Regions from separate parts of the Pseudomonas cremoricolorata genome, predicted to be linked through region 2. Evidence: predicted binding sites of a transcription regulator. Region 2 holds the regulator's gene; each other region holds the start of a gene.
What was found. Region 2 encodes sigma-54, which starts transcription at its own class of promoters, with help from an activator protein. Its sites were predicted from a motif close to ANTGGCATNNANNTTGCTNT; they were not measured.
Positions count from the first base shown of each region.

Region 1 (9,806 bases), 540 kb from region 2:
TGCACCGAGGCCTGACTGGCCCGTGCCTGCAAGGGCTGCAAGGCCTGCAGCAGCGCAGCCGGGGCTGCGATCGGCAAGCGCCAGCGCAGGGTGAAGCTGGCCGCGTGGCCGAGGCAGGGCAGGCTCTGCGCGACATCGACCGCAGCGGGCAACGACACCCCATCGCTGGCCGGCAGCGTATCGAGCAGCAGCGCTTCGGCAGCCGGCAGCGGCCAGTGCGCATGGCCTGCGCTGGGCAACGAGTCGAGCAGCGCTGCAAGTGCATGCTGTGCCTGCTCATCCAGCCCGTTCAAAGGCAGGCCACTGCTATCGGCACGGGCCAGTTGCAGGGCGCCGACGGTGTCGGCGCGACGCTTCTGCACGCGGCTGAAATGCTCGTTGAGCTGGTCGGCCGGGGCCTGACGCAGAGCGTCGAACCACTGATACAGCAGCGTGCGCAGCTCGGCAGCACGGCTGGCGTCGCCGCCGAGCAGCTCGACATGCCACAGCGCCTGGCCGGCAAACGCATACAGCGTTCGCACCCGGCACGCGCTTGCCCACTGGCGCTGCTGCACGCGGTGCAGCCAACTGCCGGGGCGTGGGTCGGTAATGTGTTCAGCGAGCCATTGCAGCGCTCGTTCAGCCCCTGCCGGGAGGTGTTCATGGGCGAACAGCAGCTCGGTCGAGCGCAGCGGCGCGCCATCGAGTAGCGCCGGTGGCGGCGCCTGCGCTGTGGCTGGGCCTGTCGGCAACTGCGCGGCATAGCGCCGACCCAGCGCTTCGAGCTGGTCCAGGGGCTGCGGCCCGCACAGGCTCAGGGTCATCTGCCCGCCGCAGTAGAAGCGCTGGTGAAACTGGCGCAGGGCGTGCTGGAAGGCCGGGTCATGCAGCGCCAGGCTGAAGCGGTTGCCGGCGTGGAAGCCGCTCAGGGGATGGCGTGGCGACACCGCTTGCAGCAACGCGAATTCGCCTCGGGCCTGGGCATCGCGAGACCAGGCGATGAACTCGGCGTGGATCACCTCGCGCTCGCGCTGCTGCCGGGCGCTGTCCAGCAGCGGCTCGGCAAGCATCTGGCACAGGCGCTCGAGGCCACCGGCAAAAGCCGCACAGGGCACTTCGAAGAAAAAGTCGGTGGTGCGCTCACGGGTACTGGCGTTGACATGGCCACCGGCGCCCTGGACGAAGCGCATCAGGCCGTCTTCCAGGGGAAAACGCGCCGTACCGAGAAACAGCAGGTGTTCGAGAAAGTGCGCCAGCCCCGGCCAGCGCGCCGCCGCATCGTGACTCCCGGCGCGCACTCGCAACGCTGCCGCAGCACGGTTCAGGCGTGGGCTGTGGCGCAGTAGCAGGTGCAGGCCGTTGGCAAGGCACAGCGAGCGGGTGGCATCAGGCATGGGGCCTCCTCGGTGGAGGCGTCATGCTAGCGCATCAGCAGCGCCACACCGGGGAAATCCGCGGGGTGATCAATGTTCTTCGCTGTCGTCGTCATCGCTGCCCGCGACGTTCATGCCCAGTTCCTTGATCTTGCGCGTCAGGGTATTGCGGCCCCAGCCGAGCAACAGCGCCGCGTCGCGGCGGCGGCCGGCGGTGTGCTTGAGGGCGGTCTCGATCATGATCCGCTCGAAGCTGGGCACGGCGCTGTCGAGCAGGTTGGTCTGGCCGCGGGCCAGCGCCTGGTCGGCCCACTGGCGCAGGGCCTGCTCCCAGTTGGTCACCGGGGTGGCGTCCTGCGGCAGGTTGAGCAGCTCGGGCGGCAGGTCGCCGATCAGCACCTCACGGCTGGAGGCCATGACGGTGATCCAGCGGCAGGTGTTTTCCATCTGCCGCACGTTGCCCGGCCACGGCAGATTGCGCATGAAAGTCTCGGTTTCCGGCTTGAGCAGCTTGGGCTCGACCGACAGCTCCTGCGCCGCGCGAGCGAGGAAGTGACGGGCCAGGGCGGGAATGTCTTCGCGGCGGTCGGCCAGGCGCGGAATGTGGATGCGGATGACGTTGAGCCGGTGAAACAGGTCTTCACGGAACTTGCCGGCCTGCACCAGCGATTCCAGGTTCTGGTGAGTGGCCGCGATGATGCGCACATCGACCTTGACCGGGGTGTGTCCGCCGACCCGATAGAACTCGCCATCGGCCAGCACCCGCAGCAGACGGGTCTGGGTGTCGGCAGGCATGTCGCCGATCTCGTCGAGGAACAGCGTGCCGCCATCGGCCTGCTCGAAGCGCCCGCGGCGCAGGTTGGCCGCGCCGGTGAAGGCGCCTTTTTCGTGGCCGAACAGCTCCGACTCCATCAGGTCCTTGGGAATGGCAGCCATGTTCAGCGCGATGAACGGCGATGACGCACGTGGGCTGTGGCGGTGCAGGGCGTGGGCCACCAGTTCCTTGCCGGTGCCCGATTCGCCGTTGATCAACACCGTGATGTTGGAGTGGCTGAGGCGGCCAATGGCGCGGAACACCTCCTGCATCGCCGGCGCCTCGCCGATGATCTCCGGGGTGCGTGCCTGCACCTGGGGTATGGCCAGGCCCTGCTGTTCCTGAGCGTGCTGGTTGGCGCGCTGGACCAGGGCAACCGCTTCATCGACGTCGAACGGCTTGGGCAGGTACTCGAAAGCGCCGCCCTGGTACGAGGCGACCGCGCTGTCGAGGTCGGAATGGGCGGTCATGATGATCACCGGCAGGCGCGGGTGCTGCTCGCGGATCTGCGCCAGCAGGTCGAGGCCGCTGGTGCCCGGCATGCGGATATCGGAAATGATCACGTCCGGTTGCTGGCGCGCCAGGCGGCCCATCACGCCCTCGGCGCTGTCGAAGCTCTGGGTGGTCATGCCTTCCTGTTGCAGGGCTTTTTCCAGCACCCAGCGGATGGAGCGATCATCGTCGACGATCCAGACGGTTTCACTTCGGCTCATGAGACGGGGGCTCCTTGTTCCAGCGGCAGGAATATCGAAAAGGTGGTGTGACCGGGGTGGCTCTCACACTCGATCAGCCCTTGGTGCTGGCTGATGATGTTCTGGGTGATGGCAAGGCCCAGACCGGTGCCATCGGGGCGCCCGCTGACCATCGGATAGAACAGCGTGTCTTGCAGTTCAGCCGGGATGCCGGGGCCGTTGTCGCTGATCTCGACCCGTGCCACCAGGCGGTGGCGGATGTGGCCGATGGTGAACTGGCGCACGGCGCGGCTGCGCAGGCTGATGCGTCCCAGGCGCAGGGCGTTTTGCGCGCCGATCGCCTGCATGGCGTTGCGCACGATGTTGAGCACCGCCTGGATCATCTGCTCGCGGTCGATCAGCACGTCGGGCAGGCTCGGGTCGTAGTCGCGCACCAACGTGATGCCGCCCTGGCTTTCGGCCTCGACCAGGCTGCAGACCCGCTCCAGCACCTCGTGGATGTTGGTCATGGCCAGCGAGGGCAGCTTGTTCGAGCCCAGCATGCGGTCGACCAGGTTGCGCAGGCGGTCGGCCTCTTCGATGATCACGTTGGTGTAGTCGCGCAGACCGTCTTCGGGCAGCTCGCGGGCCAGCAGTTGCGCGGCGCCACGAATGCCGCCCAGCGGGTTCTTGATTTCGTGGGCCAGGCCACGCACCAGCATCTTGGTGGTTTCCTGCTTGCTTAGTTGCGCCTCTTCCTTGGTGATGCGCAGCAGACGATCACGGGGGTGAACCTCCAGCAGCAGAAGGGTGGCGCCCTGGTGCAGGATCGGCGTTACGGCATAGTCGACGGTGATGCTCTGACCGCCCAGCGAGGTGAGCTGGGCTTCACGCTTGGTGAACGGGTGGGCCTGTTGCACGGCCTGGCGCAGCGAGCCAAGCGCCTCGACCGATTCGGTGAACAGTTCGCTGATGAACTGGCCGTGGCTGCGCTGACCACTGACGGCCAACAGCATCTCGGCTGCCGGGTTCATGTACTCCAGGCGCAGCTCGGCATTGAGCAGCAGTGTCGCGGTGGTCAGGTTGTCCAGCAGCAGCCTGTGCTGTGCATCGCTGATGGTCATGATCTGGGGTGACCTCATGTATGCCGCATGACGGCGCGCTGAGCGCAAAGTGGACTCGATGGGTGCCCTGAAAAGCGGCGGCCGGTTTCGGCGTGATGCGATCGGGTGATGCTCTGAAAATGCAAGAAACAAACCAAGGCTCTGAAAAGAAGCAAAATCAGTGGATCACAGCCCCCGTTTGCGCGATCCAGGCCCATTGCTGCTGCGGCGGCGTACCAAAGTGGGTTGCGCGATCCCTCGCGCAACCTGCAGATGCACCAATATAGAGCATTGCGCTCAAAGGGCTTCGCAAAGACGTCCTGTGGCCCGTTGCAGTGCCAGTTCATGCAAGGGGTCGCGGGCACGCTCGACAATGGCATTGGCCAGCGCGCGCGCGCAATCGGCAGGGCGCTCGCGGTCGAAGCGTTGCAGGTCGATCAGCAATTGGTGCTGCAGGGCGTCGAGCTGCGGGCGCAGGGCGGTCTTGAGGTCCAGGCGTGGGGTGTCGGGCGCCTGCTGCTTGAGCTGCCAGCGGTTGAGCAGGGCGTACTGCACCAGTTTGCTGGCCTCGATCTGGTCGGCGAAGAAGCCTGTGGCACGCCGTGGTTCGAGGTGATGATCGGCTGCGGCCTCGGCCACTCGATCGAGAATCTGCCGCTCGCGGGCAACGGCCTGCACCGGCATGTTCTGGTCCCATTTGAGCAAGGCCACGCCATCGGCCAGGGCCAGCCGGCGTTCGACGCTGTCGAGCAGGGTGTCGAGGGGAGTCGCGGGTTTGCTCGCTGCCGTGCAGGCGGATACGCCGAGCGAAAGCAGCAGGGCGGGGATGAAGGGGTGCATGGGCCTGTCCTCGGAATGTGGGCAGGAAAGTGTGCCGTGTGCTGCAGCGGCCGATGTGTAGGAGGGCTCTGATTTGCTTGAGGGCTGAAACGGCAACGGCCTTCCGAAGAAGGCCGTCTTGGATACCGCTACGACGAGAGGTGTCGTCTTTTACATCACACGCTGTAGTACAGGTCGTACTCCAGTGGGTGAACGAAGGTGCGCACCTTGATCTCTTCTTCCGACTTCAGTTCGATGTAGGCATCGATGAAGTCGTCGGAGAACACGCCGCCCTTGGTCAGGAAGGCGCGGCCCTTGTCCAGCTCTTCCAGGGCTTCTTTCAGGCTGCCGCAGACCTGCGGGATTTCCTTGGCCTCTTCAGGCGGCAGGTCGTACAGGTTCTTGTCGGCAGCATCGCCTGGGTGAATCTTGTTCTGGATGCCGTCCAGGCCAGCCATCAGCAGTGCGGCGAAGCACAGGTACGGGTTGGCTGCCGGGTCCGGGAAGCGCGCTTCGATACGGCGGGCTTTCGGGCTGGACACGTACGGAATACGGATCGAGGCCGAACGGTTGCGAGCCGAGTAGGCCAGCATGACCGGCGCTTCGAAGCCAGGTACCAGACGCTTGTAGGAGTTGGTGGCCGGGTTGGTGAAGCCGTTCAGCGCCTTGCCGTGCTTGATGATGCCGCCGATGAAGTACAGGGCGGTATCGGACAGGCCGGCATAGCCTTCGCCAGAGAAGGTGTTCTTGCCGTCCTTGGAGATCGACATGTGCACGTGCATGCCCGAACCGTTGTCGCCGTACAGAGGCTTGGGCATGAAGGTCGCGGTCTTGCCGTACGCGTCGGCAACGTTGTGCACGCAGTATTTCAGGGTCTGAACTTCGTCAGCCTTGGTGACCAGGGTGTTGAATTTGACGCCGATCTCGTTCTGGCCGGCAGTGGCCACTTCGTGGTGGTGAACTTCGACGACCAGGCCCATTTCTTCCATGGCGTTGCACATGGCGGTGCGGATTTCGTGGTCGTGGTCGCACGGTGGAACCGGGAAGTAACCGCCTTTGACGGCAGGGCGGTGGCCCTTGTTGCCGCCTTCGACGTCCTGATCGGTCATCCACGAGCCTTGCTCGGAGTAGATCTTGAACATCGAGCCGGAGATGTCCGACTTGAACTTGACCTGATCGAAGATGAAGAACTCGGGCTCCGGGCCGACGAACACGGTGTCACCGATGCCGGTCGACTTGAGGAACTCTTCGGCACGCTTGGCGATGGCGCGCGGGTCGCGGTCGTAGCCTTGCATGGTGGACGGCTCGATCACGTCGCAGACCAGAATCAAGGTCGGCTCTTCGGTGAACGGGTCCAGTACCGCCGAGCTGTCGTCGGGCAGCAGGATCATGTCGGAGGCTTCGATACCTTTCCAGCCTTCGATGGACGAGCCGTCGAACATCTTGCCAGCTTCGAAGAAGTCGTCTTCCAGCGCGTCGCGAGCGGGCATGGTGACGTGGTGCTGTTTGCCTTTGGTGTCCGTGAAACGCAGATCAATCCACTTGACGTCATGATCTTTGATGAGTTGAACCGACTTCGACATGTTGTCCTCCGGGTGGTCTAGAGCGCGGTTGGCCGCGGCCCTGGAAAAGGGTGTTGCCGGGCGCGGATAGTCGGCCAAGCGTACCTGCCTCACAAGGGAGCAAATTGCATGCCAGTGCCCAATTATGGCGAGCGCAGGAAAAAAGGCGTCGTTTGTGGGCGATTAACAGTGTGCGTTGGGCGAAATCTGCACGTGATGAAGGCTGTTGGAAAGATGTGCGCACCATTGCGGTGCATAAATATTTGCTGGTGCCTCCTTTTAGGGCTGCAGGAGCGGCTTCAGCCGCGATGGCCGGCAAGCAGGCCCAATTCAGGCGATCCAGATGCACCTGCTCGATCGAATTGAGGGCTTTGGGGCCGCTTTGCGGCCCATCGCGGGTAAACCCGCTCCTACAAGCGCGTGCGAATTCAACCTTCTGTACAAAAGTTGCTCAACCTCCGATCAATTTCCGATATAATCCGCGCCCCTCATTTTTCGGTGAGCCCATCGCGCGCTGTGACCATGAAACTGATCGTCAAAGTCTTCCCAGAAATCACCATCAAAAGCCGGCCGGTGCGCAAGCGCTTCATCCGTCAGCTCGGCAAGAACGTGCGCGCCGTGCTCAAGGACCTCGATCCTGAGCTGGTGGTAGACGGTGTCTGGGACAACCTCGAAGTGGTCACCCGCGTCGAAGACGAAAAGCTTCAGCGCGAAATGATCGAGCGCCTGACCTGCACGCCGGGCATCGCCCACTTGCTGCGCATCGAAGAGTACCCGCTGGGCGACTTCGACGACATCGTCGACAAATGCCGCGAGCATTTCGGCCACCTGCTGGCCGGCAAGCGCTTCGCCGTGCGTTGCAAGCGCGGCGGCCACCACGACTTCACCTCGATGGACGTCGACCGCTACGTCGGCAGCCAGCTGCGTCAGCAGTGCGGCGCCGCGGGTATCGATCTGAAGAACCCCGAGGTGTTGGTACGCATCGAAATTCGCAACCAGCGTCTGTACGTCATCCACGGCCAGCACCAGGGCATCGGCGGCTATCCGCTAGGTGCGCTGGAGCAGACCCTGGTGCTGATGTCCGGAGGTTTCGACTCCACCGTCGCCGCCTACCAGATGATGCGCCGTGGCCTGGTCACGCATTTCTGCTTCTTCAACCTGGGTGGCCGCGCCCACGAGCTGGGGGTGATGGAAGTCGCCCACTACCTGTGGAAGAAGTTCGGCAGCAGCCAGCGCGTGCTGTTCATCAGCGTGCCGTTCGAAGAAGTGGTCGGCGAGATTCTCGGCAAGGTCGACGACCGCTACATGGGCGTGACCCTCAAGCGCATGATGCTGCGCGCCTCGACCAAGGTCGCCGAACGTCTGGAAATCGATGCGCTGGTCACCGGCGAGGCCATTTCCCAGGTCTCCAGCCAGACCCTGCCGAACCTTTCGGTGATCGACCAGGCCACCGACAAACTGGTTCTGCGCCCGCTGCTGGCCAGCCACAAGCAAGACATCATCGACACCGCCTATCAGATCGGTACCGCGGAGTTCGCTCGGCACATGCCAGAATACTGCGGCGTGATTTCGGTCAACCCGACCACCTGCGCCAAGCCGCACCGGGTGGTTCATGAAGAACAGCAGTTCGACATGGCCGTGCTGGACCGCGCCCTCGAGCGCGCGCGTTTCATCTCGATCGACAACGTGATCGACGAGCTGGGCAAGGACATCGAGATCGAAGAGGTGGCCCAGGTGCTGCCAGGTCAGATCGTCATCGACATCCGCCACCCCGACGCCCAGGAAGATGCGCCGCTGGAAATCGCCGGCATCGAAGTCCAGACCCTGCCGTTCTACGCAATCAACAGTCGCTTCAAGCAGCTCGATGACACCCGTCAGTACCTGCTTTATTGCGACAAAGGTGTGATGAGCCGTTTGCACGCACACCACTTGCTCAGTGAGGGACATGCCAATGTGCGTGTTTATCGTCCGACATAAGACGCCGGGGCTGTATGGCGGCAGTATCCGCCATCGCCCTCCCGACCATCGGCCCTGCTGAGCCTGATACCTTCATATTGGCCGTCCAGACTGACGGCAACCGAATCCTCTGCTCGAGATGCACTTGTGATCGAAAATCTGCGTAACATCGCCATCATTGCCCACGTCGACCATGGTAAGACCACCCTGGTAGACAAACTCCTGCGTCAGTCCGGCACCCTGGAGCGTGGCGAGCTCAACGACGAGCGCGTGATGGACTCCAACGACCAGGAAAAAGAGCGCGGCATCACCATTCTGGCGAAGAACACCGCCATCAACTGGAATGGCTACCACATCAACATCGTCGACACCCCCGGCCACGCCGACTTCGGTGGCGAGGTCGAGCGTGTGATGTCGATGGTCGACTCCGTGCTGCTGCTGGTCGACGCACAAGACGGCCCGATGCCGCAAACCCGCTTCGTGACCAAGAAGGCCTTCGAAGCCGGTCTGAAGCCGATCGTCGTGATCAACAAGGTCGACCGTCCGGGCGCGCGTCCTGACTGGGTTCTGGACCAGATCTTCGACCTGTTCGACAACCTCGGCGCCACCGACGAGCAACTGGACTTCCAGGTCGTCTACGCCTCGGCTCTGAACGGCATCGCCGGCCTGGACCACACCGCCATGGCCGAAGACATGACCCCGCTGTACCAGGCGGTCGTCGACCACGTGCCTGCCCCAGCGGTCGACCGTGACGGTCCGTTCCAGATGCAGATCTCCGCGCTGGACTACAACAGCTTCCTCGGCGTCATTGGCGTTGGCCGCATCGCCCGTGGCCGCATCAAGCCGAACACCCCGGTCGTCGCCATCGATGCCGACGGCAAGAAGCGTAACGGCCGTATCCTCAAGCTGATGGGCCACCACGGTCTGCATCGTGTGGACGTCGAGGAAGCTCAAGCCGGCGACATCGTCTGCATCAGCGGTTTCGACGAGCTGTTCATCTCCGACACCCTGTGCGATCCGACTGCCGTCGAGGCGATGAAGCCGCTGACCGTCGACGAGCCGACCGTTTCCATGACCTTCCAGGTCAACGATTCGCCGTTCTGCGGCAAGGAAGGCAAGTTCGTCACCAGCCGCAACATCAAAGACCGTCTGGACAAGGAACTGCTCTACAACGTAGCCCTGCGCGTTGAAGAAACCGATTCCCCAGACAAGTTCAAGGTCTCGGGCCGTGGCGAGCTGCACCTGTCGGTACTGATCGAAACCATGCGCCGCGAAGGCTTCGAGCTGGCCTTGGGCCGTCCGGAAGTGATCATCCGCGAAGTGAACGGCGTCAAGCAGGAACCGTTCGAAAACGTCACCATCGACATCCCGGAGGAATCCCAGGGCAAGGTCATGGAAGAGATGGGCCTGCGTAAAGGCGACCTGACCAACATGGTCCCGGATGGCAAGGGCCGTGTGCGCCTGGAATACAACATCCCGGCTCGCGGCCTGATCGGTTTCCGTAACCAGTTCCTGACCCTGACCAACGG
Region 1 covers NZ_CP009455.1:892,979-902,784, reverse strand. The annotation lists gene pqqF (pyrroloquinoline quinone biosynthesis protein PqqF) at 1-1,373, opposite strand, end outside; gene ntrC (nitrogen regulation protein NR(I)) at 1,443-2,879, opposite strand; gene glnL (nitrogen regulation protein NR(II)) at 2,876-3,961, opposite strand; gene LK03_RS03815 (chorismate mutase) at 4,238-4,780, opposite strand; gene glnA (glutamate--ammonia ligase) at 4,936-6,342, opposite strand; gene thiI (tRNA uracil 4-sulfurtransferase ThiI) at 6,844-8,298, shown strand; gene typA (translational GTPase TypA) at 8,425-9,806, shown strand, end outside.
Region 1: the regulator sigma-54 is predicted to act here: its motif matches at 6,439-6,458, upstream of glnA (glutamate--ammonia ligase).

Region 2 (9,806 bases):
AACTGCAGGTGCCGAGTCAGGCCCTGTATGGCGCCCAGACCCAACGCGCGGTCGATAACTTCCCGGTCAGTGGTCAGCGCATGCCGGTGCAGTTCATTCGCGCACTGTTGCTGGCCAAAGCTGCCGCGGCCAAGGCCAACGTCAAGCTCGAACAGATCAGCGCGGATCAGGGCCAGGCCATCGTCAAGGCGGTCGAGCAACTGCTCGAGGGTGATTTCATCCAGCATTTTCCGGTGGATGTGTACCAGACCGGTTCCGGCACCAGCTCGAACATGAACGCCAACGAGGTCATCGCCACCCTCGCCAGCCGTGTCCAGGGCGCCCCGGTCAATGCCAACGACCACGTCAACTGCGGGCAAAGCAGCAACGACATCATCCCCACCACCATCCATGTCAGCGCCGCCCTTGCGGTGCACGAGCAACTGTTGCCGGCCCTGCAGCACCTGACGGCGACCATCGATGCCAAGGCGCAGCAGGTCCATCAGCACATCAAGACCGGCCGCACCCACCTCATGGATGCCATGCCGGTGCGCATGAGCCAGGTACTCGGTGGCTGGTCGGCGCAGATCAAGGCTGCCCAGGCCCGCATCCAAGCGCTGTTGCCGGCGTTGCAGGCTCTGGCCCAAGGGGGTACCGCAGTCGGGACCGGCATCAATGCCCACCCACGTTTCGCCGCAGGGTTCGCGGCCGAACTGAGCGCGCTCAGCGGCATCGAGTTCACCCCCGGTGACAACCTGTTCGCCCTGATTGGCTCGCAGGACACCGCCGTGGCGCTGTCCGGGCAACTGAAGACCGCCGCCGTGGCGTTGACCAAGATCGCCAACGACCTGCGCTGGATGAACTCGGGTCCGCTGGCCGGGCTTGGCGAAATCGAACTGGAGGCGTTGCAGCCGGGGTCCTCGATCATGCCGGGCAAGGTCAATCCGGTGATTCCGGAAGCGACCGCCATGGTCGCCGCTCAGGTGATCGGCAATGACGCGACCATCGCCATCGCCGGTCAGTCGGGCAACTTCGAGTTGAACGTGATGCTGCCGGTGATCGCCCGCAACCTGCTGGAGAGCATCGAACTGATGGCCAATGTCAGCCGCCTGCTGGCCGACAAGGCCGTCGCCAGCTTCAAGGTCAACGACGCCAAGCTGAAGGAAGCGCTGTCGCGCAACCCGATTCTGGTCACCGCGCTGAACCCCATCATCGGCTACCTGAAGGCTGCCGAGATCGCCAAGACCGCCTACAAGCAGGGCAGGCCGATCATCGAGGTGGCGCTTGAGCACACCGACCTGTCGCGCGACCAGCTGGAAACCCTGTTGGACCCGGAAAAACTGACGGCCGGCGGCATCTGAGCCGCCTCACATCGAGGAGATCGTCATGCAGCACTGGAAACGTACCACGCAACTGGCCAACCACCTGTTCGAACAGGGCGAGCTGGTCGATGCCCGGGAACACTACCTCCAGGCGTTGGCGCTGGCCCAGGTGCTGTTCGAGCGCTGGCATGACGTCGACGAGGCGGTGGCGGTGTTCGTCATCGCTCACCACAATCTGGCCGACCTTCACCTGCGGCTCAATCAGCCCCATGAAAGCGCCGACTACCTGTGTTCGGCACACCAACGCCTGCTCCAGGCCAGTCAGGAAGCGCGCTTGCCACAAGCATTGCGCGAAGCGGCGCTGCGCCACAGCGCGCGGACCTACACCGAACTGCTGAATTTCATCGCCGAATATGGCCAATACCCGCGTACCGAGCGGCTGCTCAATCGCAACGCCGCTGCAGCCAGCGAACTGGCAGCGCAGCTCGACGTGACCTCCGCACACCCTGCCTACGGAATTCATTGAAATGTCCCATACCTTGCCTGCATTGCCCTACGCCTACGATGCCCTGGAACCGCACATCGATGCGCAGACCATGGAAATCCACCACACCAAGCACCACCAGACCTACGTCAACGGCCTCAACGCCGCGGTCGAAAACACCGAATGGGCTGACTGGCCGGTGGAAAAACTGGTCGGTGCGGTCAAGCAACTGCCGCAACACCTGCAAGGCCCGGTGACCAACCATGGCGGTGGTCATGCCAACCACAGCCTGTTCTGGAAGGTCATGTCGCCCAATGCTGGTGGCGCTCCGCAGGGTCAGTCGGCTGCGGCCATCGACCAGCAACTGGGGGGCTTCGAAGCCTTCAAGGAAGCCTTCACAAAAGCTGCACTGACGCGTTTCGGCAGCGGTTGGGCCTGGCTCAGTGTCACACCGGAGAAAAAACTGGTCGTCGAGAGCAGCGGCAACCAGGACAGTCCGTTGATGCACGGCAACACGCCGATTCTCGGACTGGACGTCTGGGAACACGCCTACTACCTCAAGTACCAGAATCGTCGGCCGGAATACATCGGTGCCTTCTACAACGTCATCGACTGGGCAGAAGTCGAACGTCGCTACCTCGAAGCGACCAAGTGAGCTGATTGCCTATGCGCTCACAGGTAATGTCGGTCAGCAGCGTGCGCCTGTTCAGGCAGGCGCTGGGTACGTTGCTGGTGCTGGTGGGTACAGCGTTGTTGCTGGCACGCGGCATTGCCTGGCTCGACCTCGAGCCACGCATGATGCGCGCCCTGGAAGGGGGCGCGTTATGTGCGCTGGGCACGGCCCTGGGTGCAGTACCGGTGCTGGTGATCCGCAACATGCCGGTAGCCGTTGCCGATACGCTGCTTGGCTTCGGGGCCGGGGTAATGCTGGCGGCCACCGCCTTCTCATTGATCATCCCGGGGCTCGGTGCCGCGCAGGCCATTGGTTACAGTCCATGGGGCGCCGGTGCGTTGGTCAGCGCCGGTCTGCTGGGTGGCGCGCTGTGCCTGTTCCTGGTCGACCTCAAGGTCTCCGGCGCCTCGCCTGAAGCGCTGGTCGGCCACGGTGATGAGCCGGTGATCGCCGCGCGGATCTGGCTGTTCGTGATCGCCATCATCGCGCACAACGTGCCGGAGGGCATGGCCATTGGCGTTTCTGCAGGCGGTGGCATGCCGGACGCCGACAGCCTGGCCATGGGCATCGCCTTGCAGGATGTGCCAGAGGGACTGGTGATTGCGCTGGTGTTGGCAGGGGCGGGGATGTCGCGCTTCAAGGCCTTCGCCATCGGCGCCGCGTCCGGGTTGGTCGAGCCGGTCGCCGCCGTGCTGTGTGCCTGGCTGGTGAACGTCGCTGAGCTGCTACTGCCGCTGGGACTGGCCTGCGCGGCGGGGGCGATGTTGCTGGTGGTGACCCAGGAAATCATTCCTGAATCGCGCAGCAACGGCCATCACCGCCTGGCCAGTCTTGGATTGTGCATCGGCTTTTGTCTGATGATGGTGATGGACACCGCAATGTCCTGAACATGATCGACGAAGTCGCCTTACTCGCCTTCGTCGAACTTGTTGTCGATCAGCTCGACCAATGCCTGCAGGGCGTCATCGGCCTGCTCACCTTCGGTGTCGAGGTGTACCTGGGTGCCTTTGCCCGCCGCCAGCATCATCACTGCCATGATGCTCTTGCCATCGACCAGCTTGTCTGGCGCTCGACCGACCCTGACCTGACAAGGAAACCGCCCGGCCACGCCGACGAACTTGGCGGCCGCCCTGGCATGCAGACCCAGCTTGTTGATGATGGTGATTTCACGGGCGGGCATCGTAGGGTGGATCCTGTGGGCTAGAGGTCGCGGTGGCGGACCTGGACGTTTTTCAGGGATTGCTGCAGGAACTGGCCGAGCCGCTCGGTGAGGTACACCGAACGATGGTGGCCGCCGGTACAGCCAATGGCGATGGTGACGTAGGCGCGGTTGCTGGCGGCGAAGCGTGGCAACCACTTGATGAGATAGGCGGAAATGTCCTGGAACATTTCTTCGACGTCGGGCTGCGCGGCCAAGTAATCGATCACCGGCTGCTCGAGGCCAGAATGGTTGCGCAACTCGGCCTTCCAGTAGGGGTTTGGCAAGCAGCGCACATCGAACACCAGGTCGGCATCCACCGGCATGCCGCGTTTGAAGCCGAACGACTCGACCAGAAATGCAGTGCCGGGCTCGGGCTGGTTGAGCAGGCGCAGCTTGAGTGAGTCGCGCAGTTGGTAGAGATTGAGACGGCTAGTGTCGATTTTCAGGTCAGCCAGGTCGGCGATGGGGCCGAGCAGGCCGCTTTCGTCGCGGATGGCTTCGGCCAGCGAGCGGTTGGCGTTGGTCAGCGGGTGGCGTCGACGGGTTTCGGAAAAGCGTTTGAGCAGGGTGTCTTCGTCAGCGTCCAGATACAGCACGTCACATTGGATGTGCCGTGAGCGGGCTTCTTCGAGCAGGGCAGGGAAGCGCGAAAGATGCCCTGGCAAGTTGCGGGCATCGATGGACACGGCGACTTTCGGCTGTTGCAGTTCGGTATTGAGCAGGATCTTCTCGGCCAATTGCGGCAACAACCCGGCAGGCAGGTTGTCGATGCAGTAATAGCCGTGGTCTTCGAGCACGTTCAGCGCGGTGCTTTTACCGGAGCCGGAGCGGCCGCTGACGATGATCAGACGCATGCTCAGGCCTCGTTCTGCACATCCAGGACGACCTGGTACAGGGCCTCATTGCTATTGGCGGCACGCAGACGTTCGCGCACTTCCTTGCGATCGAGCATGCTGGCTATCTGGCGTAGCAGTTCGAGGTGGGCATCCGTGGCGGCTTCCGGGACCAGCAGCACGAACAACAGGTCGACCGGTGCGCCATCGATGGCGTCGTAATCGATGGGCGAATCGAGGTGCAGCAATGCACTCACCGGCACGCTGCAGCCGGGGAGGCGACAATGGGGGATGGCGATGCCGTTGCCAAAACCGGTGGAACCGAGTTTTTCACGGGCCACCAGTTTTTCGAAGATGTCTTGCATCTCCAATTCTGGAACCTGTTCGGCAATGACCGTGGCGACCTTTTCCAGGGCGCGCTTCTTACTGCCGCCCGGCGCGTTCGCGAGGGAACGGCCGGGGGTCAGGATGGTTTCAAGTCGGATCATGGATGAGAGAGGTCAGCGGGCCGCTGCGCCTTGCAGCAGGCTTTGCTGTTTTTCCTTGTGTTTTTTCAGTTGGCGGTCGAGCTTGTCGGCCAGGGCGTCGATCGCTGCGTACATGTCTTCGTGTTCAGCATTGGCAACCACCTCACCACCTGGAATCTGCAAGGTCGCCTCGACCTTCTGCTGCAGTTTCTCGACCTTCATGATGACCTGCACGTTGGTGATCTTGTCGAAGTGACCCTCCAGACGTTTGAGCTTCTGTTCGACATACTCGCGCAGCGGTGGGGTGACTTCTACATGGTGTCCACTGATGTTGACTTGCATACAGCTTCTCCTTCATTGCCGGTGCAGAAAGTGGCAGGTGTTGCACCTGCCACTGGAACGCGTTGGCACATCCAGCCGCTACATCAGTCGCTTTCGCTCGCTCGAGGGGGCAATGCCCAGAGATTCGCGGTATTTGGCGACGGTGCGACGAGCGACCTGGATGCCTTGTGCTTCCAGTAAACCAGCGATCTTGCTGTCACTCAATGGCTTTTTCTGATTTTCCGCAGCGACCAGTTTCTTGATGATCGCGCGGATCGCCGTGGACGAGCATTCGCCCCCTTCGGCGGTGCTGACGTGGCTGGAGAAAAAGTACTTGAGCTCGTAGATACCCCGCGGCGTATGCATGTATTTCTGCGTGGTCACCCGGGAAATGGTCGACTCGTGCATGCCTACCGCTTCGGCGATGTCGTGCAGCACCAATGGCTTCATCGCCTCGTCGCCCTGATCGAGGAAACCGCGCTGGTGCTCGACGATCTGGGTGGCGACCTTCATCAGGGTTTCATTACGGCTTTGCAGGCTCTTGATGAACCAGCGCGCTTCCTGCAACTGGTTGCGCATGAAGGTGTTGTCGGCGCTGGTGTCGGCGCGACGGACGAAACCGGCGTACTGTGCATTGACCCGCAGGCGCGGCACCGCTTCCTGGTTCAGCTCGACCAGCCAGCGCTCGTTGTGCTTGCGCACGATGACGTCGGGCACCACATACTCGGGCTCGCTCGACTCGATCTGCGAGCCGGGACGCGGGTTGAGGCTCTGCACCAGCTCGATGACCTGACGCAGTTCGTCTTCCTTGAGCTTCATGCGCCGCATCAACTGGCTGTAGTCGCGGCTGCCGAGCAGGTCGATGTAATCGCTGACCAGGCGCTGCGCCTCACTCATCCACGGCGTGCGAGCGGGCAACTGGCGCAGTTGCAGCAGCAGGCATTCGCTCAGGCTGCGCGCCGCGATACCGGCCGGTTCGAACTGCTGGATGCGATGCAGAACCGCTTCGACTTCATCGAGTTCGATATCCAGTTCGGGGTCGAAGCCTGCGCAGATTTCGTCGAGGCTGTCTTCCAGATAGCCCTGGGGATTGATGCTGTCGATGAGGGTCACGGCGATCATGCGGTCGACGTCCGACATCGGTGCCAGATTGAGCTGCCAGAGCAGATGGCTCTGCAGGCTCTCACCGGTGGAGGTGCGGGTGGTGAAGTCCCACTCGTCATCGTCGCTGCTGGGCAGGCTGCTGGCGCTGGTCTGGTAGATGTCCTCCCAGGCCGTGTCCACTGGCAGCTCGTTGGGAATTCGCTCGCTCCACTCGCCGTCTTCGAGGTTCTCGTTGGGCGCGGTGGTTTCCTGGAAGGAGGTGTCTTGCGTCTCGGCGGCCGGCTTGTGTTCGGCGTTGTCGGCCATCGGGTCGTTGCTGTCGAAGTCGTCGCCTTCTTCCTGGCGCTCGAGCATCGGGTTGGATTCCAGGGCTTCCTGAATTTCCTGCTGCAGGTCCAGAGTAGAAAGCTGAAGCAGACGGATGGCCTGTTGCAACTGCGGGGTCATCGTCAGTTGCTGGCCCATTTTTAGGACGAGCGATGGTTTCATGGCTGGGGCTAAATACCTTGTTCGCCGGCGCACAAGCGCCATCCACTACACGAAGGCGCCGCGGCGCCGAGTCTAGCAAGTTGTATGCCTGAAACGCGCGCATTTGCCTAGAGCGCCATGGCAATTAAAGCCGCATTCAGGCCCTTGACACCCGGCTTCGGGCCTTGCCATCTGAGCTCAGAGTCGGAACTCGTGGCCCAGGTAGACCTCCTTGACCAGATCGTTGGCCAAAATCGTGTCCGAATCACCTTCCGCGATCAGTTGACCATCATTGACGATATAGGCCGTTTCGCAGATGTCGAGCGTCTCGCGCACGTTGTGGTCGGTGATCAGCACGCCAATGCCCTTGGCCTTAAGGTGATGAATGATCTGCTTGATATCACCCACGGAAATCGGGTCAACCCCGGCGAAGGGTTCATCGAGCAGGATGAACTTGGGCGCAGTCGCCAGTGCTCGGGCGATTTCAACGCGACGGCGTTCACCGCCGGACAGGCTCATGCCAAGGTTGTCGCGAATATGGCTGATGTGGAATTCCTGCAACAGGCTCTCGAGCTCTTGCCGACGACCTTCCGCATCCAGCTCCTTGCGCGTCTCGAGGATCGCCATGATGTTGTCGGCCACCGACAGCTTGCGGAAGATCGAGGCTTCCTGTGGCAGGTAGCCGATGCCTGCGCGGGCGCGGCCATGCATGGGCTGATGGCTGACGTCGAGGCTGTCGATCAGGACGCGACCCTGGTCCGCCTGGACCAGGCCGACGATCATGTAGAAACAGGTGGTCTTGCCCGCCCCGTTGGGGCCGAGCAGACCGACGATCTGCCCGCTGTCGATCGACAGGCTGACATCGCGCACCACTTGCCGGCCTTTATAGCTCTTGGCCAGGTGCTGAGCTTTGAGAGTCGCCATTTACTCGGCCTTCTTCTTCGGCTGAATGACCATGTCGATCCGCTGACGCGGCGCAGTGACCTTGCCGCCGCGGCCTGCGGTGGCGATCTGCGACTTGGTGTTGTAGACGATCTTCTCGCCCTCGGTGGTGTTGCCTTCGTTCTCGACCTTGGCGCGGTCGGTGAGCACCACCAGGTCTTTCTGCGCCTGGTACTGGATGGTCACGGCCCAGCCTTTCATCTTGTCGGGCTTGGCGGCGTTCTGCTGCTGTTCGAAGTACGCCAGGTTGCCCACCGAGGTCACGACGTCGATGTCGCCGGACTGGGCACGGGTGATGGTGACGGTGTTGCCTTTGATCATCATCGAACCTTGGGTGATGATCACATCGCCGGTATAGGTGGCGACGCCTTGTTTGTCATCCAAATGGGCGTTGTCGGCCTGGATGCGGATCGGCTTGTCACGGTCGGTCGGCAGGGCCCAAGCGCTCGCGCTTCCCAGTGCTGCGCTCAGGCTGAGCAAAAAGGGGAGGGTTTTAACGAGCCTCATACTGTCCTCTTACGTTGGACAGCAGGTCCATCCTGCCGTCTTTCAGGTACGCTTTCATTCCTTTACCCGTAGTCGTCCCACCGGCGCCGTCGATTCTAACGGCTTGCTCGGTCTGCGCATATTGCTTCTGCGGGAACACGGTCATGCGGGTACTGGTGATCAGGGTATTGCGGTTCTGTTCATCGGTGCGCGAAATACGCACCGAGTCTATCAGTTCCACCTCGGTGCCATCGGGATTGACCTCGGCCCGTTCGCTTTGCACATGCCATGGAAACGTCGTGCCTCGGTACATCTGCAGGTCAGGTTTGCTGACCAGGGTCATTTCGCTGACCTTGACGTGTTCGATCCTGTCGGCAGTCATTTCGTACTGGCGTTTGCCGTCGGGCAGGAACTGCACGCTGTGGGCGTTGATTGCATAGTAGTCGATGGCGTTCTCATCGACCTGCGCGACTGGCTTGTCGTCGAGAAAGCTTTCCGGGCTGACGTTCCAGTAGCCGACCGCGGCGAACAAGACGGCTATCACGCTGAACAGCGCAATGTTTCTGGCTTTTTTGCTAAGCATGTGCGGCTCTACAGGTAGTGGGCGTTGGCGAATCCGGGGGCACCGGGCCGCGTGGAGGGCGCGCAAGGCGCCACGTCGTGCCTGGGCTCAGGGCGTTGGAGCCAGCGACAGGTAGCGAGGTTCAGTTCCTGCGGGCTGCGAACCGGCGATTGCGATGGGTGGGACATTACATCACCCCCGCGCGCAACAGGTCGTGCATGTTCAGCGCGCCGATCGGGCGGCCACTGCCGTCCGTCACCACCAGGGCGTTGATCTTGTGCTGCTCCATGAGTTTCAGGGCTTCGGCGGCCAGGGCCTGGGCCTGCACGGTCTTGCCGTGCACGGTCATCACCTGCTCGATGGGCGTGGTGTGAACATCGATGCTGCGATCCAGGGCCCGCCGCAGGTCACCATCGGTGAACACCCCGGCCAGGGCTCCGTCGGCCTCGAGCACCACGGTCATGCCCAGGCCCTTGCGCGACATTTCGAACAGGGCGTCCTTGAGCAGGGTGCCGCGTTGCACATGGGGCAGCCTGGCATCGGCATGCATGACATCCTCGACTTTCAGTAGCAGGCGCCGACCCAGCGCACCGCCTGGATGCGAGAACGCGAAATCTTCGGCGGTGAAGCCGCGTGCTTCGAGCAGGGCAATGGCCAGGGCGTCGCCAAGTACCAACGCGGCGGTGGTCGAGGAGGTGGGCGCGAGATTGAGCGGGCAAGCTTCGTGCTCGACCCGCGCGTCGAGGTTGGCCTCGGCGGCCTGGGCCAGGATCGAATCGGGGTTGCCGGTAAGGCTGATGAGCGGGATGCCCAGACGTTTGACCAGGGGCAGCAGGGTCAGGATCTCGGCCGTGGTGCCCGAATTGGACAGGGCCAGGATCACGTCTTCGCGGGTGATCATGCCCATGTCGCCGTGACTGGCTTCGGCCGGATGAACGAAGAACGCCGGAGTGCCGGTACTGGC
Region 2 covers NZ_CP009455.1:349,392-359,197, reverse strand. The annotation lists gene LK03_RS01635 (class II fumarate hydratase) at 1-1,340, shown strand, start outside; gene LK03_RS01630 (DUF2753 family protein) at 1,366-1,827, shown strand; gene LK03_RS01625 (superoxide dismutase) at 1,829-2,440, shown strand; gene LK03_RS01620 (ZIP family metal transporter) at 2,452-3,345, shown strand; gene LK03_RS01615 (HPr family phosphocarrier protein) at 3,366-3,638, opposite strand; gene rapZ (RNase adapter RapZ) at 3,659-4,513, opposite strand; gene ptsN (PTS IIA-like nitrogen regulatory protein PtsN) at 4,516-4,980, opposite strand; gene hpf (ribosome hibernation-promoting factor, HPF/YfiA family) at 4,993-5,301, opposite strand; gene LK03_RS01595 (RNA polymerase factor sigma-54) at 5,380-6,873, opposite strand; gene lptB (LPS export ABC transporter ATP-binding protein) at 7,051-7,776, opposite strand; gene lptA (lipopolysaccharide transport periplasmic protein LptA) at 7,777-8,301, opposite strand; gene lptC (LPS export ABC transporter periplasmic protein LptC) at 8,288-8,863, opposite strand; gene LK03_RS01575 (KpsF/GutQ family sugar-phosphate isomerase) at 9,030-9,806, opposite strand, start outside.

Region 3 (9,806 bases), 1.2 Mb from region 2:
GCATTACAAGAGCAGCATCGGCTCGCTCTTTCTAAGCCACATCGCCGAGGTGCTTGCGCGGACGATCCCGCGCTTTACCCAGACCCTGCGTTCGGTGCGCTGATGAACCTGCAGCTGGAAGCTTACTGCGCGCACCTGCGCAATGAGCGCCAGGTGTCGGTTCATACGCAGCAGGCCTATCGCCGCGACCTGAACAAAGTCATCGACTTTTGTGCCCGGCAGAACCTGAACAGCTGGGCCGACCTGCACATCCAGCACCTGCGACAAATGGTGGCTCGCCTGCACCATGATGGGCAATCGTCCACCAGTCTGGCACGCCTGCTATCGGCGGTGCGTGGCCTGTACCGCTACCTCAATCGTGAAGGGCTGTGCCAGCACGACCCGGCCGCTGGGCTGGCGCCTCCAAAGGGTGAGCGGCGCCTGCCCAAGACCCTCGATACCGACCGCGCCCTGCAGTTGCTCGATGGCGGCGTCGATGACACCTTCATCGCCCGTCGCGATCACGCCATTCTGGAACTGTTCTATTCCTCGGGGCTGCGGCTGTCGGAGCTGGTCAACCTCGACCGCGCCCACCTCGACCTTGGCGCCGGGCTGGTGCAAGTGCTCGGTAAAGGTAATAAAACGCGCATCCTGCCGGTTGGGCGTAAAGCCCGTGAGGCGCTACAGGCCTGGCTGCAACAGCGCGGCCTGGGCACGCCCAGCGACGATGCGCTGTTCATCAGTCGCCAAGGTGGTCGTCTCAGCCCACGGGCCATCCAGCAGCGCCTGAAATTGGCCGGGCAACGTGAGTTGGGCCAGCACCTGCATCCGCACATGTTGCGCCACTCCTTCGCCAGTCATGTGCTGGAATCGTCCCAGGACCTGCGCGCCGTGCAGGAAATGCTTGGCCACGCCGACATCGGTACCACACAGATCTACACCCACCTGGACTTCCAGCACCTGGCTTCGGTGTACGACAGCGCCCATCCCCGGGCCAAACGCAGCAAAGGCACAGACTCATGAGCATCAAGCTGATCACTTTCGACCTCGACGACACCTTGTGGGACACCGCTCCAGTAATCGCCACGGCGGAGGTTGTCCTGCGCGACTGGCTGCAGGCCAACACGCCGAAGCTCGCCGAACTGCCGGTCGATCACCTGCAAGGCATGCGCGCCCGGCTGGTGCAGGCCGAGCCCGGCCTCAAACATCGCATCAGTGCACTGCGCCGTCAGGTGCTGTTCCATGCGCTGGAAGAGGTAGGCTATAGCGAGCAGGCTGCCCGTGAACTGGCCGACGAGGGCTTCGAGGTGTTTCTGCACGCGCGGCATCAGATCGACATCTTCCCTGAAGTGAAACCGATGCTCGAAGCCCTGCGCCAGCATTACACGCTGGGCGTGGTCACCAATGGCAATGCCGATGTCAGCCGCCTTGGCCTGGCGGACTATTTCCATTTCGCGCTGTGCGCCGAAGACCTGGGGATCGGCAAGCCGGACCCGGCGCCGTTTCTCGAAGCGCTGCGCCGCGGGCAGGTCACGGCGGATCTGGCGGTGCACGTGGGCGACCACCCTGGCGACGACATTGCCGGCGCCCAGCGCGCCGGGCTCAAGGCGGTGTGGTTCAACCCGCAGGAAAAACCCTGGACTGGCGAAGGCTCGCCCGATGCGCAGATCCAGCGCCTGGCACAGCTGCCTCAGGTATTGGCGCGCTGGAAGTGACGGACGCAAAAAAGCCCGCAGCGACGGCGGGCTTTTTCGGCGACAGGCCGTTCAGATAGGACGGCTACCGTACTTGTTGTCAGGCTTCTTGGGCGGGTCAGCGACCACATTGGCCTCGACTTCCTGAACCTTGCCGCCACGGGAGAGAAACTCTTCCATGGCCTTGGCGAGGGCATCGCGCTCTTTCTGCTTGGCTTCCATGCTAGGCATTTCCTCTACGGAAACGGCCTTGGCCTTGCCTTTTGCAGTAGGTGCCGGGCTTTCATCTTCGCCCGCGTCTTCAGCACCGTCAGCAGCGGCGGTATCCAGGGCCTCATCACCCTCTTCGTCGTCGCCTACTTCGAGTTCGTCGTTTTCCAGATCGTCGTCGCTCATGTTCTACCTCATGACTTGCGTAAAGCAGATTTAGTTAGTTTTTGTAGCCCATTGACGCCGTAGACCGGCGATCAACGGAAAAAATTCCAAGGCGCTTGGTGTGGTGGACGAACGCAAGTCGAGCTGCGGGCAGTTGCCGTTCACGGCACTGCCGAGCTAGCGCAAGCACCAAGCCCAGCATAGGAGCATTCACCACACAGGTGATGCGAAAGGCGCTTCGGCGCGCATTCTAGCGCGCCGGAAGAAAAAGCAAAGCACCCTTGTTGCCCGACAGCCTGTAAGTTTTTACACCGTCGCGTGAACGTGCCGGGTAATGCTTTCCACAGGCAGGAAACAGCACCTTTCAGGCAAAAAAATGCCCGGCAAGCCGGGCAGATTTTTCTTCTGACGCTGTTACAGGTTGTAGCCGCGCTCGTTGTGTTGAGCCAGGTCGAGACCGACTGCCTCTTCTTCTTCGTTGACCCGCAGGCCCATGACCACATCCAGCACCTTGAGAATCACGTACGTAACGATGGCGGTATAGACCACGGTGAAGATCACGCCCTTGGCCTGTACCCAGACCTGCATGCCGATATCGGTGACCTCGCCGAAGCCGCCCATCGCCGGTGCGGCGAACACACCCGTGAGCATGGCGCCGACGATCCCGCCGATACCGTGTACACCGAAGGCATCCAGCGAGTCGTCATAACCGAGCTTGCGCTTGAGGCTGGTGGCGCAGAAGTAGCAGATCACACCCGAGGCAAGCCCGATCACCAAGGCGCCCATCGGGCCTACGGTGCCCGCCGCAGGAGTAATCGCGACCAGACCTGCGACCACGCCGGAAGCGATACCCAGGGCGCTCGGTTTACCGTGGCCAATCCACTCGGCGAACATCCAGCCCAGCGCGGCAGCAGCGGTAGCGATCTGCGTGACCAGCATGGCCATGCCAGCGGTGCCGTTGGCGGCGGCAGCGGAGCCGGCGTTGAAGCCGAACCAGCCGATCCAAAGCATCGCCGCACCGATCAGCGTGTAGCCCAGGTTGTGCGGTGCCATCGGCGTGGTGGGGTAGCCCTTGCGCTTGCCCAGCACCAGGCAGCAGACCAAGCCGGCGATACCCGCGTTGATGTGCACGACGGTGCCACCGGCGAAATCCAGCACGCCCCAGTCCCACATCAGCGCACCATCACCACTCCACACCATGTGGGCGATCGGCGCGTAGACCAGGGTGAACCAGATCGCCATGAAGATCAGCATGGCAGAGAACTTCATGCGCTCGGCGAAGGCGCCGACGATCAACGCCGGGGTGATGATGGCGAAGGTCATCTGGAAGGTAATGAACACGGCCTCCGGGAACAGCGCCGTGGCAGAGGTCAGACTGGCCGGGGTGACGCCGCTGAGGAAGGCCTTGGAAAGTCCGCCGACGAAGGAATGCAGGTTGGTCACCCCCTGCTCCATGCCGGTGGTATCGAACGCCAGGCTGTAGCCATAGACCATCCACAGAATGCTCATCAGACCGGTGATGGCAAAGCACTGCATCATCACCGACAGCACGTTCTTGGAACGCACCATGCCGCCGTAGAATAAGGCCAGGCCAGGGATGGTCATGAACAGCACCAAGGCGGTGGCGGTCAGCATCCAGGCGGTATCGCCGGAATTGAGTACGGGGGCAGCTTCGTCCGCCAGGGCCAGGCCTGGCATTACGAGGGGCAATAGGGCGCCGAGCCCTGCGATCTGACGCAGAGTCATGTTGTTTTCTCCTGGGGCGTTGGGGTTTGGTGAGGCTTAAGCGGTGTCAGATCGCGTCGGTATCGGTTTCACCGGTACGGATGCGGATCGCTTGCTCCAGATTGACTACAAAAATCTTGCCGTCACCGATCTTGCCGGTGTTGGCCGCCTTGGTGATTGCCTCGATGACCCGGTCGAGATCCTTGTCGTCGATGGCGACGTCGATCTTGACCTTGGGCAGGAAGTCGACCACGTACTCAGCGCCGCGATACAACTCGGTATGACCTTTTTGCCGGCCAAAGCCTTTGACTTCAGTGACCGTGATGCCCTGCACGCCGATTTCCGACAGCGACTCGCGCACGTCGTCCAGCTTGAACGGCTTGATGATGGCAGTGACTAGCTTCATGAAACTTTCTCCCGATGTTGTGGACTTGCCCCAGGAAAACAAACCCGTCTCAAGTCTAAGCGCAGCGCCTGGCTTTGTAACGCATCGTCAGCGCCGTCCCTCCCGGTGCCAAGCGACCTGCGCACTGCCTGGCCGCAACGGACCGCCTCAGTGCATGGCTTGCCAGAGTCATAGCAGATTCCTTGCCAACTCCCACGACCCCAGGCGGCAGAGGCCCTGGCGGCGCGCGGGAGCGGTTGGCCGGGTGCCATCAAGCGAACTGCGCACTCTTTCAGTGCGCAACTGATCCTGCGTGTGCGCAAAAACCGTGCAGCGCTGGCGCTTGGACCCTCCGTGCTACACTCCTCGACCCTCAATCACTGGACGGACAGCCCACCATGCTTGCGCCCAAAGCCTTCCTCGATGCCCTGAGCGATCAGGCCTCGCGCCTGTTCAGCAACGAAAGCTCCCAGCCTCGCGCCGAAATCGAAAGTCAGTTCAGAGCGCTGATGCAGGGCGCGTTCAGCAAGCTCGATCTGGTCAGCCGTGAGGAATTCGACAGCCAGATGGTCGTGCTGGCACGCACCCGTGCCCGCCTCGAAGCGCTAGAGCAGCAGGTCGCCGAGCTGGATGCACGGATCAATCCGGCAACCCCCGAGAGCTGATCTGTCTGACCTGGCGCACGCCCTGTGCGCCAGGTTGAACTGCACCTGAAGTTCTCCTCGGTAAATATTCCTACATATCTTTCAGACGTGAAATGCACATTAAACTTAATTAAGGTGCCTCGCGCCAATTGACGCCCATACTTCTGTTAACTAAAGTTCGTTCGCTCTCGTAGCCGAGCACCGGTTAATCATTTCAAGAGTTCATTCCAGACATTGATGGACACCTATATTAGACGCTGCCTGACCCGCGCCCCGCGCGGCGGTCAGGCACCCGAACAGCATCCTGCCCGATACCCGAATCGGGCGAGCCACGTCCGCGCCTAAGGCCACGTCGTGGCTTGCCCCTGCCGGTTCCAGGCCGGTTGGAGGCAAGCCATGCAGCATTCCATCGTTCATTCGCTCAGCCATGCAGCCCGTGCATCAGCGCTGTATGCCTGCATTCTGCAATCTGCCAAAGCAAACGATCTGATCCTTTCCCGTCGATGTTGACGCGGCGGCGCCTGCGCGCTGCCCATGTTTTCATTTATCAAAACGTCTTCAACTATCACACACGCTTATATCTGGGCGAGTGCAGACTTCTATTACTTATTCATTACTGCAAGGACTATATCCATGGAACTTCCGAGTAGAAAGTTCGTTGCCCGCTCGATCTCGGCTCTGGGTAGCGATCCAAGCAACGCCGAACTTCACCTCATCACAACTTCTCAGCGACATCCCGGCTCGGTTCGTCCCATCGACCCCGTCCGGCGAGGTGCCGCCTCCTGCGGCAGGAGCATTTGCCATGACCGTCAAAGACCGCAACACCAACCAAAAATTGTCCATGCGCGCCGCCCGTGAGGCGCGTAATGGACTGCAAGTCACGTTCGCCAACCTCGATACCGCTGAGCACGGCCTGACCGAACGCGAGGCCGGCAAACGGCTGGAGCGCGACGGACGCAATGAGGTTTCCCACGATAAGCCACCCTCTGCATCCCTACAGTTTCTCAAGGCACTGAACAACCCCTTCATCTATATCCTGCTGATCCTTGCCGCCATCAGCTTCATCACTGACTACTGGCTGCCGGTCAGAGCCGACGACCTCGAAGAGGCCGACCTGACCAAGGTCATCATCATCATGACCATGGTCAACCTCAGCGGGCTGCTGCGGTTCTGGCAGGAATACCGCTCGAACAAGGCTGCCGAAGCCCTCAAGGCCATGGTGCGCAGCACCGCCAGCGTGCTGCGTCGGGAAAAACAGGGTGAAGCGCCACGCCTGCGCGAAGTGGCGATGGGCGAACTGGTCGCCGGCGACATCGTGCAGCTTTCGGCTGGGGACATGATCCCCGCCGATGTGCGCCTGATCGAATCGCGTGATCTGTTCATCAGCCAGGCGGTACTCACTGGTGAAGCGCTACCGGTGGAAAAGTACGACACCTTGGGCGACGTCGCGCAAAAATGTGCGGCTGACAGCGCTGAACTCTCCCAGGACCTGCTCGACCTGCCCAACACCTGCTTCATGGGCACCAACGTGGTCAGCGGCAGGGCCCGCGCGGTGGTGGTGGCGACCGGCTCGCGCACCTATTTTGGCTCGTTGGCCAAGTCGATATCCGGCAGCCGTAGCCAGACCGCCTTCGACCGTGGCGTGAACAGCGTCAGCGCCTTGCTGATTCGCTTCATGCTGGTCATGGTACCGGTGGTGTTCATGATCAATGGGCTGGTCAAGGGTGACTGGGGTGATGCCTTTCTCTTCGCACTCGCGGTGGCCGTTGGCCTGACCCCGGAAATGCTGCCGATGATCGTCAGTGCCAACCTGGCCAAAAGCGCGGTGGCCATGGCCAAGCAGAAGGTGGTGGTCAAGCGCCTGAATGCCATCCAGAACCTGGGCTCGATGAACGTGCTGTGCACCGACAAGACCGGCACCCTGACCGAAGACCGCATCGTGCTCGCCGACCACGTCGACCTCGATGGGCAGCGCGCCCCTCACCTGCTCGAACTGGCCTGGCTCAACAGCCATCATCAAAGCGGCGTGCGCAACCTGATGGACCAGGCGATCATCACGTGCGCCACCAACACCGTGGACTTCCATCCCCCCTATGCCTACGCCAAGGTCGATGAACTGCCGTTCGACTTTGTCCGTCGCAGGCTCTCGGTGGTCCTCGACAACGGCAATGGCCAGCACCTGGTGGTGAGCAAGGGCGCGGTGGAGGAAATGCTCGCAGTCGCCACGCACGTGGAGTACGCCGGTGGCGCCCTACCCCTGGATGAAGACCGTCGCCAGGCGCTGCTGGCGCAGGCGAGCGCCTACAACGAACGAGGCCTGCGTGTGCTGCTGCTCGCCACGCGCATCGTCAATGGCACGCGATGCAAACGCCAGTACGCGGTTGAAGATGAGCGCGAGCTGGTCATCCGCGGTCTGTTGACCTTCCTCGATCCGCCCAAGGCCTCTGCCAGCCAGGCGCTCGCCGCGTTGCGCGAGCAGGGCGTGACAGTGAAGGTGCTGACCGGCGACAACCCACAGGTCGCCAGCACCATCTGCCGGCAAGTGGGCCTGGAGCCCGGCCAACCGATCCTGGGCCACGATATCGACTCGCTGGGTGAGGCCGAGCTCAAGCAGGTGGTCGAACAACGCACGCTGTTCGCCAAGCTCACGCCGCTGCAAAAATCCCGAGTGGTCAAGGCACTGCAGAACAACGGCCACACCGTGGGCTTTCTCGGCGACGGCATCAACGATGCGCCGGCGCTGCGCGACGCCGACGTGGGCATTTCAGTGGACAGCGGCACCGATATCGCCAAGGAATCGGCCGACATCATCCTGCTCGAAAAAGACTTGCTGGTGCTCGAGCAGGGTGTGCTGAAAGGCCGGGAGACCTTCGGCAACATCATGAAGTACCTGTGCATGACGGCCAGTTCCAATTTCGGCAATGTCTTCTCGGTGCTGGTGGCAAGCGCCTTCATCCCCTTCATGCCGATGCTGGCGCTGCACCTGCTGCTGCAGAACCTGATGTATGACTTCTCTCAGCTGTCGTTGCCGTGGGACAAGCTGGACAAGGAGTTCCTCAGCCAGCCACGCAGGTGGGATTCGAGCAACATCGGGCGTTTCATGCTGTGGATCGGACCGACCTCGTCGATCTTCGACATCACCACCTTCGCCCTGATGTGGTTCGTGTTCGCGGCCAACAGCGTGGAAATGCAGGCGCTGTTCCAGTCCGGCTGGTTCATCGAGGGTCTGTTGTCGCAAACCCTGGTGGTGCACATGTTGCGCACGCGCAAAGTGCCGTTCTTCCAGAGCACTGCAGCCTGGCCGGTAATCCTCGCCACCGGTGTGGTGATGTGCCTGGGCATCTACATTCCCTTCTCGCCACTGGGTGCGATGGTCGGTCTGGTGCCGCTGCCGTGGGAATACTTCCCTTGGCTGGTAGCAACGCTGCTCGGTTACTGCCTGGTCGCTCAAGGCATGAAGACCCTGTACATCCGCCGCTTCGGCCAGTGGTTCTGAGCCGCGCTCACTGAACGTCGAACTGGGGCGGTGCTTGCCGCCCTGGTCACAGTGAGTCATTCAAAGCGGCAAAACCTCGTCGCACTTTCCTTCAGCTCGCTCGTCACCGCCCGCTATGCTTGCCCTGCCGCAGGAAGCGGCGTCCTGTTCATGACAATGGAGTGCTCATGGCCCTAGCTCTCGTCCACAGCCGCGCCCAGATCGGCGTGCAGGCGCCGGCAGTCAGCGTCGAAACCCACCTGGCCAACGGCCTACCCACTCTCACCCTGGTCGGCTTGCCTGAGACCACCGTCAAGGAAAGCAAGGATCGCGTACGCAGCGCCATCGTCAATTCCGGGCTCGACTACCCGGCACGCCGCATCACGCAGAGCCTGGCACCTGCCGACCTGCCCAAGGACGGTGGCCGCTACGACCTGGCGATTGCCTTGGGCATCCTCGCAGCCAGTGGCCAGGTTCCAGCCGCAGCGCTCAGTGAGTTCGAGTGCCTGGGCGAACTGGCGCTGTCAGGCGCCTTGCGTGCCGTGCAGGGGGTACTGCCGGCCGCGCTGGCCGCGCGCAAGGCAGGGCGGGCGCTGGTGGTGCCGCGGGAAAACGCCGAAGAGGCCTGTCTGGCCAGTGGCCTGGCAGTGTATGCAGTCGGGCACCTGCTGGAGCTGGTGGGACATCTCACCGGGCAGTCACCCCTTGCGCCGTACGCTGCCAATGGCCTGCTGCTCAACCCGCAACCGTATCCGGACCTCAGCGATGTCCAGGGCCAGATCGCCGCCAAGCGTGCATTGATGATCGCCGCTGCCGGTGCACACAACCTGTTGTTCACTGGCCCGCCAGGCACTGGCAAAACCCTGCTCGCCAGCCGCTTGCCCGGCCTGCTGCCGGCCCTCGATGAGCACGAGGCGCTGGAAGTGGCGGCGATCCGTTCGGTCAGTGGCCACGGTCCTCTCGACAGCTGGCCGCAACGCCCATTCCGTCACCCGCATCATTCAGCTTCCGGTCCGGCCCTGGTGGGTGGTGGCAGTCGACCGCAGCCAGGGGAGATCACCCTGGCGCACCATGGCGTGCTGTTTCTCGATGAGCTGCCGGAGTTCGAGCGGCGGGTGCTCGAAGTGCTGCGTGAGCCGTTGGAATCCGGCGAGATCGTCATCGCCCGGGCGCGCGATCGCGTTCGCTTCCCAGCTCGCTTCCAACTGGTCGCGGCGATGAACCCGTGCCCCTGTGGCTACCTGGGTGATCCATCGGCGCAATGCCGCTGCAGCAGCGAGCAGATCCAGCGCTATCGCAACAAACTGTCCGGGCCGTTGCTCGACCGAATTGACCTGCACCTGACTGTCGCCCGCGAAAGCACCACCCTGAGCAATGCGCCAAGCGGTGAAGCCAGCGCCTGCATTGCCCAAGTGGTCGCCAGCGCACGTGAGTTGCAACAGCGTCGCCAGGGCTGTGCCAACGCCTTTCTCGACATGCAGGGTCTGCATGCTCACTGCTCGCTGAATACCGCCGATCAGGCTTGGCTG
Region 3 covers NZ_CP009455.1:1,569,939-1,579,744, reverse strand. The annotation lists gene LK03_RS06760 (DUF484 family protein) at 1-103, shown strand, start outside; gene xerC (tyrosine recombinase XerC) at 103-1,002, shown strand; gene LK03_RS06750 (HAD family hydrolase) at 999-1,694, shown strand; gene sutA (transcriptional regulator SutA) at 1,746-2,069, opposite strand; gene LK03_RS06740 (ammonium transporter) at 2,463-3,794, opposite strand; gene glnK (P-II family nitrogen regulator) at 3,841-4,179, opposite strand; gene LK03_RS06730 (accessory factor UbiK family protein) at 4,557-4,823, shown strand; gene mgtA (magnesium-translocating P-type ATPase) at 5,605-8,298, shown strand; gene LK03_RS06720 (YifB family Mg chelatase-like AAA ATPase) at 8,466-9,806, shown strand, end outside.
Region 3: the regulator sigma-54 is predicted to act here: its motif matches at 4,350-4,369, upstream of glnK (P-II family nitrogen regulator).